Regions from separate parts of the Rouxiella sp. Mn2063 genome, predicted to be linked through region 2. Evidence: predicted binding sites of a transcription regulator. Region 2 holds the regulator's gene; each other region holds the start of a gene.
The links. Region 2 encodes LexA, which represses DNA repair genes until DNA is damaged. Its sites were predicted from a motif close to TNCTGTATGTACATACAGNA; they were not measured.

Region 1 (4,700 bases), on a different contig from region 2:
TGGAATTGGTGCCGTCGGCGCATTTATTCTCGGCGTGACTATGTTTGGCGAAAGCATGAACTTCCTACGCGTCCTGGCGGTTGTACTGATTATTTCAGGCGTAATATTGCTGAAAGTCGCGACCAAGAGTTAACGATATTTTATTTGCCCCTTCCGAACTCAATCTTCTAAAAGGCAACGGCGCGACTAAAATAGCGCCGTTACTGTTTTATCAATTCGCTCTCCAGGCTCTGCATCACGACATAGCAATAAATTGCGCGCGCAGTGATTGCAGTTCGTCGCGGGTGCGGGCGGCGTCTTCAAATTCAAGATTCTGCGCATGAGCGTACATTTTGCTCTCCAGCTCGCGAATTTTCTGATCCAACGCCTTAGGAGACAGCGCCTGAATCGTTGCTGAAGCTTCGGCATCTCGTTTATCTTTATTCTTTTTGGTCTTAGGCTGACCAAGTTGCAGAATATCCGTGACCTTTTTATTTAACCCTTGCGGCGTAATGCCATTTTCTAGGTTATAGGCTTCCTGCTTGGCACGACGGCGCTCGGTTTCATCAATGGCTTTTGCCATGGACTGGGTAATTTTGTCGCCGTAGAGAATCGCTTTACCGTTGAGATTACGTGCCGCACGACCGATGGTCTGGATCAAAGAGCGTTCAGAACGCAAGAACCCTTCTTTGTCCGCATCAAGGATCGCCACCAGAGACACCTCAGGCATGTCCAACCCTTCACGCAATAAGTTGATACCCACCAGCACGTCAAACTCGCCCAGACGCAGGTCACGAATGATTTCCATGCGCTCAACGGTATCAATGTCGGAGTGCAGATAGCGCACCTTCTCTCCATGCTCTTCAAGATATTCGGTAAGGTCTTCGGCCATGCGTTTAGTCAGCGTTGTCACCAAGACACGTTCGTTGATTTCAACACGTTTACGGATCTCCGAGAGCAGATCGTCAACCTGAGTAGCAACCGGGCGTACTTCGATCAATGGATCAAGCAAGCCAGTTGGCCGCACCACCTGATCGATAACGTCATCACCGGATTTTTCCAGCTCATATTTGCCCGGCGTTGCCGAAACATAAATACTTTGCGGGGCCAAGGCTTCAAATTCTTCGAAGCGCATTGGGCGGTTATCCAAAGCAGAGGGCAGACGGAAACCATATTCCACCAGCGTTTCTTTACGCGAACGGTCACCTTTATACATCCCACCAATTTGCGGAATAGTGACGTGAGATTCGTCGACAATCAGCAAACCGTCAGCCGGCAGATAGTCAAACAACGTCGGCGGTGGCTCACCTGGCCCGCGTCCTGAAAGATAGCGTGAGTAGTTTTCAATGCCCGAGCAGTAACCCAGCTCGTTCATCATTTCGAGATCAAACTGGGTACGCTGACTGATGCGCTGCTCTTCGAGCAATTTATTGTTGTCCAGCAGAACTTTACGGCGCTCAACCAGCTCGACTTTAATCTCTTCCATCGCCTGAACGATGCGTTCGCGCGGTGTCACATAGTGCGTCTTGGGATAAATAGTGAAACGCGGCACTTCATGTTCAACATGACCGGTCAGCGGGTCAAATAGCGACAACCGTTCAACTTCTTGATCAAAAAGCTCAATCCGCAATGCCAAATCATCCGACTCGGCTGGGAAAACATCGATCACTTCCCCCCGAACGCGGAAAGTACTGCGCTGGAAAGCCTGATCGTTGCGTGAATATTGCAGTTCCGCCAAACGACGCAAGATAGCGCGCTGGTCGATAATCATGCCCTTAGTCAAATGCAGCATCATCTTCAAATACAGTTCTGGGTCGCCCAAGCCGTAGATAGCCGATACCGACGCCACGACAATAACATCACGTCGCTCTAACAGGGCTTTGGTCGCGGATAAACGCATTTGTTCAATATGTTCGTTGACCGCCGCATCTTTCTCGATAAACGTATCAGAGCTCGGGACATAGGCTTCAGGCTGATAGTAATCGTAGTAAGAAACAAAATATTCAACGGCGTTTTCCGGGAAGAACTCTTTCATCTCACCATAGAGCTGTGCTGCCAGGGTTTTATTTGGCGCCAGCACCATTGTCGGGCGATTCAGATCGGCAATCACATTCGCGACAGTAAAGGTTTTCCCCGATCCCGTTACACCCAGCAAAGTTTGGTGCGCCAGACCGTTCTCGAGCCCTTCTTCCAAAAGCCGGATAGCCTCCGGCTGATCGCCTGAAGGTTTAAATGCGGAATGCAATTTGAATACTTTACTCATGACGGGCTACCTGATGAAGAAATGCTTAAGACCGGTGAGGAGGATTAGTATGGAATACTCCCGAAGGTTGTCAAATTTGACGACACCGCCGACTATCCTGAATAGATAACGGCTGTATGATACTGGATATAAAACCAGCTTCAAGCGCTGTTTATCGTATCTCTGCCCTTGCTTTGTTTATGCTGCACTTTTTTAGTTATACAACGCACGGCTTTTTTACCCAACGCGGCGCATTTATCCCCAGATTTTAACCGGTATTTTTTTACTGACATCAGACTGACGAAAATTTACACAATTGAGATGTGAATGTTTTACGAGGCTTGATTTTAAATAAATCATTGATAATTAATGAATTGTTTAAAAAGCCGAGAATGCGGACAAACTAAGCGCAACCCGCGTCCAGACTCGCTTGTAGCAACTTTTATGACACTCATACACATGGTTATCCACAGGAATAGTGGATAACTCACAGCACCCCGCCTGTAGCGCCAGTTAGCAAAAAACAGCATTTCGCATTTATCGCCCATTCAGATCGGTTTTTTAGTTATTTTTTTACACTTTTATTTCTTTATATATTCTGATTAAGACTAGATAAGCAATGCTTAAGCACTTGCAAAATACTAAATAAGCTCTACGCACTGCATAAAAAAACCGCAACACCATAAAACTTGCACCACGATCTGTAAACCTCAGCACTAGCAGTGTGCACCCTATTAACATTGCTATCAGCAATGATGAAGACTGGCGAGTTTTTCCTTTCGAGCACTGCCAGATACAGCCAGTTTCCCCTTAAAAACATCACTTTAGGAAATTCTTCCGAAAACTTGGCCCGAGACTTGCACAATCTATACTGAGAACCTTTATCCAATTTGCCAGATATTAACACTGTCACTAAAAAGTGGTGCTAACGATCCATTTTGTCGGCAGTGAAGCTGTTTTAAAGCCATAAAAGGTCACTTTTCATCATAATTTGCTACATAAGCTCTATTTATCGTCAATTGATGCTGTTCTAACCGATCATTGCTCGTGGGGTTTTATGCTGTCGATAGACAGTATGGAACGAATAAAACGGTGCCAGGTGGTGCCATGGATGAAGTTAAGCGTGTACGAGGTGTCATCATGCTAAGCGTCAAAGCAGTGAACCAATATTACGGTCAGAATCATACGCTGTGGGATATTGATTTAGAGTTGGTCCGCGGTCAGTGTAATTGCTTAATTGGGCGCAACGGCGTGGGAAAAACCACGCTAATCAACTGCATTATGGGTCATTTGCCGATAAAAAGTGGCAGCATGATATGGCAGTCGGCCAATGATGAACCACAAGACTTGATAAGTTTGCCAGTAGAAACCCGCGCGCAGATGGGCATTGGTTACGTACCACAAGGCAGGCAGATTTTCTCGCAGATGAGCGTCGATGAAAACTTGCAGATTGCCATGATGGCTGGACGTAACAAGACACGTCGTGTTCCCTCCCCCATTTATGACTTATTCCCGGCATTGAAGGAGATGGGGGCACGTAAAGCGGGGGAATTAGATGAAAGCCAGCAGCAACAGTTGGCGATAGGCCGTGCGCTAGTGCAAGAACCCGAGCTGTTGATCCTTGATGAGCCTACCGAACACACCAGCCCGGCAATGGAGGCGAATATGGGCAATATTATCCACCGGTTGAACCGCGATCTTGGTCTGACACTGCTGTTAGTCGGCCACAAACTGCCGTTTATCCGTACCGTTGCCGACCGCTTTTGGCTATTGGATCGCGGTCGCAACGTGGCGCAAGGTACCTTGGCGCAACTAGACGATAACTTGGTGAAAACCTATTTAAGCGTATAGATGAGCCAGATATTGGAGAGACAATCGGGCAAGGGCATATTTTAACTTTGCAACACGGCAAGGTCCAAATACTGCCCTAAATCTGCAAAATCCCCCGTTGGCACGCCTGCTGACAAATAAGGGATCTCACCCAGCATTGGGGCGTGTATCAGGCGTTTTAGCGTTTCAAGATAAGCCTGGTGATGCGTACCGGTTGGCTGTACGTCATTGGCAATCCATCCGGCCAGCGTCAAACCGGCTTGAGACACCGCCTGCGCGGTGAGCAGCGCATGGTTAATACAGCCCAGGCGCATGCCTACCACTAAAATCACCGGCAATTGCTCGCTAATAACCCAATCAGCAAAACTCTCATTTTCATTGAGCGGCGTAAACCAACCGCCCGCGCCTTCTACTACGACCCAATCGGCCAAAGGTTCTAACTCACGCAATCCCTGTGACAACTGTGGTAACGCAATAGGACGCTCTTCAAGCTGACTGACGATATGTGGCGAAGTCGGTTCAAGGAAAGTATAGGGATTCACCTGCTGGTAACTCAGTACCTGCGTGCTGTTCGCTTGCAACGCCAGCGCATCGCTATTACGGGGCCCTTCGGCGGTCATCTCACTGCCTGATGCCACAGGTTTATAGC
Region 2 (4,700 bases):
TTCAATATGAAAGGTTGTTAGCCGCAATGACTCGGCTCATCCGTGAACTTCGCCCCAAAAGGGCCGCTACAAGCAGCGATAAATCTGCTCCTGGCAAATTTATCGCCCATCCCAGTTATTTAGTTATATAAGCTCCTAAGAACTATCTCAGTTGCCGACTACCTGTAACTGAATGTTTCTTGGGTATAATAAGATTTATTATTTTTTCTACATCTGTTAATATGCGAAAACTTGTCCACCAAAGCAATAATACAAATAATTATTGCAAGACCATCATTTAAATATGCTGTTTTTTCAGCAAGGAATAATTAAAGATTGGTGTCGGGGATAATGTAAAAAACGAGCACGTTATTAGTGTAGATTCAATGGAATGAGAAGATTATTACCTATGGAAAGACTAAATGGCCGGTTTATCCTGGCCTTAGCGACAGCTATATTATTTTCAATTATTGTCGATACCTCTTTTGGTTATTCATTAAGAATAGGCTATGCAATAGCAGTATTTTCACTATTATTATCCACAGCAAAGCACTCTTTGTTATTCGGATTATTATTAATTTTCATCACTATAACCTCAGTACTATATAGCCCTATTGCATACATGTATGGTACACCAAGCATCAATATCATTGTATCAGCTCAAAACACAAATATTAATGAAAGTTATGAGTTTTTAAAAAACCTCCCTTTAATATACCTTACCCCAGCCCTATTGTTAATAATAACATCTTATATAACACTCAAAAATAGAAAGTCTCTAATAATAAAAAACAACACAATATCACTCGCAATATTCATATTAATAGTCATATTCACCCCACTAAAGAGTTACTTAAAGTCAGGAGTTTTACATATCCACGATGTGAAATTTACTTTATTTCGTTTTTGTAATGATTTTTATAATTCATATGAGTCCATTGCTTTATTTAATGAGAAGATGGTTTTTTTAAAGTCTCTGCCATCAGAATGGTCGCCATCAAAACCTAAAAATGATTACGATACTTATATAATAGTGATAGGTGAAAGTGCTCGTAAAGATTTTATGCATTCCTATGGCTTTCAAATAGATAACACGCCCTTCACAGACTCAATGAATGGTTTGATTTTCAAAAACTATATATCTGCTGCTGGCTCTACACAAGCATCGTTATCAACAACATTTTCACTTAACAAAGGCGATGAGATTGAACAACAAAATAATATTATCAGGCTTGCAAAAAAACAGGGGTTTTATACTTACTGGATTTCCAATCAAGGGAGTATTGGAGGAGATGATTCGATAGTTTCTTATATCGGACAACAGGCAGACAGTTTCACTTTTCTTAAAAAAGGTGAATATAACACACAATCGTTCCCTGATACTGATTTACTCGTTCCATATCAAGCTGCGATCTTGAACAATAATAGTAAAAAGAAAAAACTTATCTTTATTCACATAATGGGGTCTCATCCTAACTTTTGTGATAGAACCGATAATAAATATGATTATTTTTACGAAAATGACAAATTATCCTGTTATATTCAAAGTATAAAAAATACGGACTATTTATTGTCAGAAATCACCAAGATTGCTGATAGGAACAAGAAAAAATGGACCATGTTATACTTTTCTGATCACGGTCTAAGTTTTATGTCTGCCAAAGGAACTAGAAACCTCCAGCATAACGACAAATATAAACAGAACTTCCAAGTGCCTTTTATTGTTACTTCATATGATGCCAAAAGCAGAGTGACAATTGATCAACTACGCTCGGCATTTGACTTTTTAGGATTATATTTACAATGGACGGGTTCAACTGACCCATTATTACCAGTGGAATGTAATTATCTTTCCAAGATGAATTGCAAGAAACAAATAAAAATAAAAGATTTTAATAACAACGTTAAAAACTATATGTCACTTATTGACGAATAGCCAATTCATCAAAAAAGCCATCATCTTTGATGGCTTACATTTGCGCCTATATTTGTATGGACACAAAGCTGGCTTATATAGTGAATAATAAAGTCAATCGCTAATAGATTTATATCCTAAAGCCAGGCAGGCATAAGTCTCACTATGTCACAGAACACAAAAACAGAGTGTAGCAACCAAACTGTGTGTCGCCAGGGTATCGGCGATTGTCTCGAAACATGTTAAAATCTGAGCTTACTTTGTGCAGAGAGCAAATCATGAATTCATCCCACTCTGAAAACCTGCTTAAGCAAGCTGAACGTCTGTGCCTACAGCGTAATGTTCGGCTAACGCCACAGCGGCTCGAAGTGCTTCGGCTGATGATCCAACAGCCTGGGGCGATCAGTGCCTATGATCTGCTAGATTTACTACGCGTTGTGGAACCTCAGGCTAAGCCACCAACTGTTTATCGCGCGTTGGATTTTCTGTTGGAACAAGGTTTTATTCACCGCGTAGAATCAGCAAACAGCTATGTGTTGTGCCACCACTTTGAAGAGCCAAGCCACACTTCAGCTCTGTTTATTTGTGACCGTTGTGGGTTAGTAACTGAAAAAACGACGGAAGGCATTGAAGAACGTTTAGCCACGCTTGCTAATGATTCTGGCTTTGCTCTGCGTCATTCCGTCGTTGAAGCGCACGGTTTATGCAGAGAGTGTTCGGTAGTAGAAGCTTGCGATAGCAAAGAACATTGCGATCACGACCATAGTATTAACGTTAAAAAACGTTAGTTATAGGGATAATTTTCGCTAAGTGTCAAAATCGCTGATAATACGCAGCGTATTTGTTATACGGCACGTTATAAACGAAAACTCACCTTTTACCCGCCATATTTCAAGTTGTAGGGTGGTTGGCTGCAGTGACTCTGCTCATCCGCGAGCCTTGCCCCAAAGGGGTCGCTGCAAGCAGTGTTCAAATCTGCTCTTGACAGATTTGTCTGTCGATTGCCGCCTACCTTCATCTCGAAGTTTATTGGGTTTATTTACAAAGGTGAGTTCTATAACAGGAAACTAGACATTAATACCGCTTGGTATTAGATCCAGTTACCGTTGCGAATAACGCCAACCGCAAGCCCTTCAATACTGAAACTCTGCTCGCGAAGGTCAACCACGATAGGCTCGAATTCGCTATTTTCAGGCAGAAGCTGCACGGTGTTGCCTTGTTTCTTCAAACGTTTAACCGTGACTTCATCATCAATGCGCGCAACGACCACCTGGCCGTTTCGCACATCCTGCGTTTTATGCACCGCCAACAGATCGCCGTCCAGAATACCAATATCACGCATAGACATACCGCTAACACGTAGCAAGAAATCGGCGCTTGGTTTAAACATACTTGGATCGACTTGGTAGTGGCCTTCGATATGCTGAGTTGCCAGCAGCGGCTCACCAGCGGCAACACGCCCAATGAGAGGTAAACCTTCTTCCTCTTCCATCAGCAAACGAATACCACGTGAGGCGCCAGAAACAATTTCAATGACGCCTTTACGTGCCAGCGCTTTGAGGTGCTCTTCAGCTGCGTTAGGAGAACGGAATCCCAGACGCGTCGCGATCTCAGCACGGGTTGGCGGCATACCGGTGCTAGAGATATGATCACGAATAAGGTCATAGACCTCTTGTTGTCTGGTAGTTAATGCTTTCATTCCGCCCCCTGGTTGTTTATACAGTCCAGCTGTGAGTATATACAGCTAATCAGGCAATGAAAACCTAAGAGTGAATAAAAACAGGGATTAACCTGCGAGCCATCTCACAACCAGCGCGGTAATAAGATAGCCAACCAGGTAAAGACAGCAAAAATGAGCGTAATAAATACCGCAGCCGATCCCATATCCTTGGCACGCCCTGACAACGGGTGGATTTCCGGCCCGATTCGGTCAATAGCCGCTTCTATTGCGCTGTTTAATAATTCAACCACAACAACTAAAAGCGCGACGCCAATCAATAAAATGCGCTCTGTAGTACTCACATCGAGCCAAAATGCCAGTAAGATAGCGACAAGGACGACAATCGCTTCTTCACGGAATGCAGCTTCATGCTTCCAGGCTGCGGTCAGCCCTTTAAGAGAATAACCAGCGGCTTTAATTATTCTGGTTAATCCAGTCACTTGATTTGCCATAACTTATCCGTCCTAATTGGAAATTGCAGGTATTCTAGCCTGTATCGCCAAACCTATCACCACGGATCTCAATTCAAGTTTCTGGTATCCTTGCGGCGAAATTGCTAACAAGAGGCTTCATCTTTTTATGTCAGGTTGGCGTAGACTTTATTATACCCTATTGAATTTACCGCTAAAATTGCTGGTAAAGAGCAAGGTCATTCCTACAGATCCTATTACCGAGTTGCGTTTAGATACCACTCGGCCGATCGTGTACGTTTTGCCTTATAACTCCAAAACCGATTTATTGACACTACGGGCACAATGCCTGGCGCTAAATTTGCCCGATCCCCTTGTTCCTCTGGACATAGATGGCGTGCAATTGCCAAGCCACGTGTTTATTGGGGAAGGCCCGCGCGTTTTCAGCTATTACAAGCCGAAAGAAGAGTCGGTAAAACTGTTCCACGATTATTTGGACTTACATCGTAATAATCAGAATCTAGATATCCAACTGTTGCCGGTATCGGTAATGTTTGGCCGTTCCCCTGGCCGAGAAAGCCAGGAAACGCCACATTTACGCGTCCTGAACGGCGTGCAGAAATTCTTTGCCGTGCTGTGGTTAGGGCGAGACAGTTTCGTGCGCTTCTCCAATACT
Region 3 (4,700 bases), on a different contig from region 2:
GAGCTTGATGCGGTTTTTAACACCAGAATGGTGAATATTTCGGTTTACCAAGCTGGACCGAGCTTGATGCGGTTTTAAGACCAAGACGGTGAATATTTCGGTTTTCAAAGTTCTGTGATCACATCGGCCTTCGCGCCGAAACCGAGTAAAGGGTGGTCTGGCGCCACCCTTTACAATCCCGCGCCCTTTCCAACTTTGACACCCAGTCCAGTGGAGGCCATGTTTCAGCGGCTTCTGCGATAGCGCAAATTTCATCCCATCCGGGATGCCCGGCTGCGGGATTCGAGCCAATGATAAAGCTATTGTCTCTCACCTCTTACCGGTGAAATTTTGAGTGCGCTTAGCGGCTTTTAAGGTCAAGTTCAAAGGCAGTGGCAGTTAATCTTTTGAATTTAAAAAAGCTACCTGGCGCACTCAAAATTTCACTGACGAGTGGTGGAGAGACGGCGAAGCTGGCTCGAACCCGAAGGAAGGCATGGCAGAGCCATGAAATTTGCGCCTGTCGCCGTGGTATCTGAAACATAGCCTAATTGAAATCCTATATAACACCATGAAAAGGCGCAGGATTGTAAAGGAACGCGCCTTCGTTCCTTTACTCGGTTTCGGCGCGAAGGCTGCATTGAACACCGCACTTCGGAAACCGAAAAATTCACTTTGCTATCATTTTCTAAATCTTGCCGTTGATTCGAACGCTACCTGGCGCACTCAAAATTTCACTGACGAGTGGTGGAGAGATAACGTCTTTATCGTTAGCTCAAACCCGAAGGAAGGCATGGCGGAGCCATGAAATTTGCGCCTGTCTCTGTGGTAGCTGAAACATAGCCTAATTGAAATTCGATATAACACCATAGAAAGGCGCGGGATTGCAAAGGGATGCGCCCTACATCCCTTTGCTCGGTTTCGGCGCAAAGGCCGCATTGAAAACAGCACTTCGGAAACCGAAAAATTCACCGTGCTGTTTTTAAAAATTAGGCGTTTTCAAAAAACGCACGTAATCGCGTTCCCGCTTATTCATCTAATCTTAATAATAATTGCCGCTCTATTTGCGGGTCCTGCAAGGTGACATGCAAACCAACCAGACGCACACCTCGGCCACCTCGCCGTTGTTCCCAGGCTTGTCTGGCAACTTTTAATAAATCGTCTTTATTCAGCACCGGCCAAACGTGTTCTTGGGTGGTTTGTTGAAAATCGTGGAATTTCAGTTTTACACCTTGGCGGGCAATGCGTAGCTGTGGGCTGACGCGGCTGAGGCGGGTTTCCAATTCTGGATACAGCCTCTCAATCAATTCGACACAGTGTGCCCAATCGTGAATATCTTCTGCCAGCGTACGCTCAACGCCGACCGATTTTCGTAATCTGTCGGCAGAGACTTCTCGCTCATCAATGCCCTGACAACGCTCCCATAACACGCGGCCAAATTTACCAAAATTCTTCAGCAACTGAGCTAAATCATAACGCTGGACATCGCCACAGGTTTTCAAACCGCTTTCTTGCAAACGTGCGGCGGTAACCTTCCCCACGCCAGGAATTTTACTCAGCGGCAGATCCACTAAAAAATCAGCCACTTTGTCAGGCGTAATGACATATTGCCCGTTCGGCTTATTCATATCTGAGGCGATTTTGGCGAGAAATTTAATCGGCGCAATACCGGCCGAGGCTGTTAAATTTAATTCATTGGCAATAGTCTGGCGGATCTCATGGGCAATTAGGGTGGCAGATCCGTTGCACTGAACCGAATCAGAAACGTCAAGGTAAGCTTCATCAAGCGATAAAGGCTCGATAAGCGACGTGTAGCGAGAAAATATATCACGGATATGCAGCGACGCTTGTTTATAGGCCTCCATTCGACCGGGGATTACTTTTAGATGCGGGCAAAGTTTTAACGCCATTGCCGTGGACATTGCACTGTGAACACCGTAACGACGAGCCGGGTAATTGGCGGTGCTGATCACCCCACGCCGGTCTTTGCTGCCACCAATCGCCAGCGGGATTTCGCGCAGGGAAGGATCATCACGCATTTCTACTGCGGCGAAGAAGCAGTCCATATCAACATGTATTATTTTGCGCATACCCCTCCCCAAATAACTGTATAAGTATACAGTTAAAAAGGTAAATCTCAAGGTTGTGAGAATCCCCCTGATGAGCAAAGATCAATTAATTACAAAAAAACCGGAGATAGCCGATTGAATTTTGCTATTCGTGACACATTAATCCGCGTTTGAGCATTGCTAAAAAGACAATCGGTATTAATATGACTACGTTTAAATGGTTACCCGCAGTGGCTGTCTAAAGAGGCTTACGTCCTCTACGGACCAACAGTAAAAATTATAATCAGCAGGAATTAGCATGTTAAGAATCGCGTTGCTCTTTGCGATGATCCTCAGTTTGCCTGTATTTACCATGAGCACTGCCGCAGCCAGCGAGCAGGTGCCTTTGAGTCAATTAGATAAACAGCAATTATTAGGTTCACCCGTTTATATCCAGATTTTCAAACAAGAAAGGGTGTTGGAGCTATACGCCAAAATGCAGGATCAATTTCGCCTGATTGGTGCGTACAAGATTTGCGATTTCTCTGGCGGATTGGGTAATAAACGCCGTGAAGGGGATTTCAAAAGCCCGGAAGGCTTTTACAGCATCGATATCCATCATCTAAAGCCCAACAGCAAATTCTATCGGGCGATCAATATCGGCTTCCCGAATGATTATGACCGGGCGCAAGGATATTCAGGTAACTATCTGATGATCCATGGAAATTGCCTATCTATCGGCTGTTATGCGATGACAGATAGCCAGATGGCGTCTATTTATAGCTATGTGCAGGCAGCGTTTGATAATGGTCAACGTAATGTGGAGATCAGTATTTATCCGTTCCGCATGACTGAAGCCAATATGCAATCACACCGTAACTCGACGTACATTAATTTCTGGCGTCAATTGCAGCCTGGTTATCTCTACTTTGAGAAATACCACCAACCACCGACAGTATCGGTAGTTAATGGTAATTATGTGATTAACCAGTCCTCGCCACTTACGCCACCAACCTCACAGTTGGCGTTCACCGCAGTAAAATAGGGCGAATTCACCTGGGGCAATTTTGTTCCAGGTTTCGTTGCCAGTCAGTGGCTGTGTCGCAATCACGGTGACGACATCATTAGGTGTCGTCTGCTGCTGAAAATCAATCTCCACATCCTGATCTAACAAAGTTGCCTTACCGAAAGGCGCACGCCGCGTGATCCAAAATAGGTTGGTCGAACAATAGGCCATCACAAAATGCCCGTCCGACAGCAGCATATTAAATACGCCCTTTTGGCGTAATTCGTTAGCTAATGACGCAATATAGCGAAATACGGCCGGCCAATTACCCGGTGTTCTCGGGTAGCGCTGGCTTAATTTATGTAGCAACCAACAAAATGCATATTCGCTGTCGGTTTGACCAATAGGGCGTAAAGCCCCCGTTTCTAACTGTTTATAGCCGCGAAGCTGGCCGTTATGCGCGTAAGTCCAGTTGCGCCCCCATAGCTCTCGGGTGAAAGGATGGGTATTTTCCAGCGAGACTTCGCCACGGTTAGCCTGGCGGATATGAGAGATAACGGCGCAGGATTTTATTGGATAATCCTGCACCAGTCGGGCAATCGGGGAGTTAAAGCTGGGCTGTGGATCTTTAAACGTGCGACAGCCATTACCTTCATAAAAGGTAATGCCCCAACCATCTTTATGGGGGCCGGTCAGACCACCGCGTCGTACCAATCCGCTAAAACTAAAGCAGATATCCGTCGGTACATTCGCGCTCATCCCGAGCAATTCACACATTCCAGCCCTCCCCTTATTAATACCTAATCAGTTAAAACGGGTTATTTAGCCATCTCTTTTTCGATCAACAGAATCAAAATGTGGATCACTTTGATATGGATCTCTTGCACACGATCGGCAAAACCAAAATGCGGCACACGGATTTCAACATCAGCCATGCCGTCCATCTTGCCGCCATCTTTACCGGTCAAGGTAATGACTTTCATGCCCTTAGCTCGCGCCGCTTCAACAGCTTTAATGATGTTGCCAGAGTTCCCTGACGTTGAGATGCCCAGCAGCACATCCCCTTTTTGGCCTACCGCTTCCAGATAACGGGAGAAAACATACTCGTAACCGAAATCATTACTGACACAGGAGATATGGCTAACATCAGAAATAGCAATCGCCGGATAGCCAGGGCGATTTTCGCGGTAACGCCCAGTCAGCTCTTCAGCAAAGTGCATAGCGTCACAGTGTGAACCACCGTTACCACAAGAGATGACTTTGCCACCGGCTTTAAATGAATCAGCCAGCAACACTGCCGCTTGTTGGATACGCTCAATATTGACCGGGTCGTTCACAAATTTGTTAAGCGTGTCTGCAGCTTCGTTCAGTTCACTACGAATGATATCCAGGTACATGGCAGCCTCTTTATTATGTCCTTAGTACAGTGCCCTACTTGATGACGCTTTGAATAGCGCACTGTCAGCGAGAAATGTTCCGGGTGCTAGTGTAACGGATTGCAGAAAAACCGAGAAGCGCACAAGACATTTTGCAGCAGATACTTTCAAGCTCTGGTCATTCTTACGAACGAAATGTGACCTGAGTTGTAATTAAGATGTAAGCGCATTGATAAACAATTGTTCATGAACTAAAACCATAATAACCCACTCAACAGGTCAGACCTCCTA

Region 1: the regulator LexA is predicted to act here: its motif matches at 2,363-2,382, upstream of uvrB (excinuclease ABC subunit UvrB).
Region 3: the regulator LexA is predicted to act here: its motif matches at 2,084-2,103, upstream of dinB (DNA polymerase IV).

Annotation. Positions count from the first base shown of each region.
Region 1 is NZ_JBMOUD010000012.1:45,292-49,991, reverse strand. Features, by position in the region: gene sugE (quaternary ammonium compound efflux SMR transporter SugE) at 1-133, shown strand, start outside; gene uvrB (excinuclease ABC subunit UvrB) at 236-2,242, opposite strand; gene ACL9RG_RS16680 (ABC transporter ATP-binding protein) at 3,362-4,072, shown strand; gene bioD (dethiobiotin synthase) at 4,114-4,700, opposite strand, start outside.
Region 2 is NZ_JBMOUD010000004.1:403,353-408,052, forward strand. Features, by position in the region: gene ACL9RG_RS09345 (phosphoethanolamine transferase) at 389-1,915, shown strand; gene zur (zinc uptake transcriptional repressor Zur) at 2,173-2,682, shown strand; gene lexA (transcriptional repressor LexA) at 2,985-3,593, opposite strand; gene ACL9RG_RS09360 (diacylglycerol kinase) at 3,698-4,066, opposite strand; gene plsB (glycerol-3-phosphate 1-O-acyltransferase PlsB) at 4,194-4,700, shown strand, end outside.
Region 3 is NZ_JBMOUD010000014.1:50,158-54,857, reverse strand. Features, by position in the region: gene dinB (DNA polymerase IV) at 1,008-2,069, opposite strand; gene dpaA (peptidoglycan meso-diaminopimelic acid protein amidase) at 2,347-3,072, shown strand; gene ACL9RG_RS17955 (class II glutamine amidotransferase) at 3,043-3,810, opposite strand; gene lpcA (D-sedoheptulose 7-phosphate isomerase) at 3,852-4,430, opposite strand.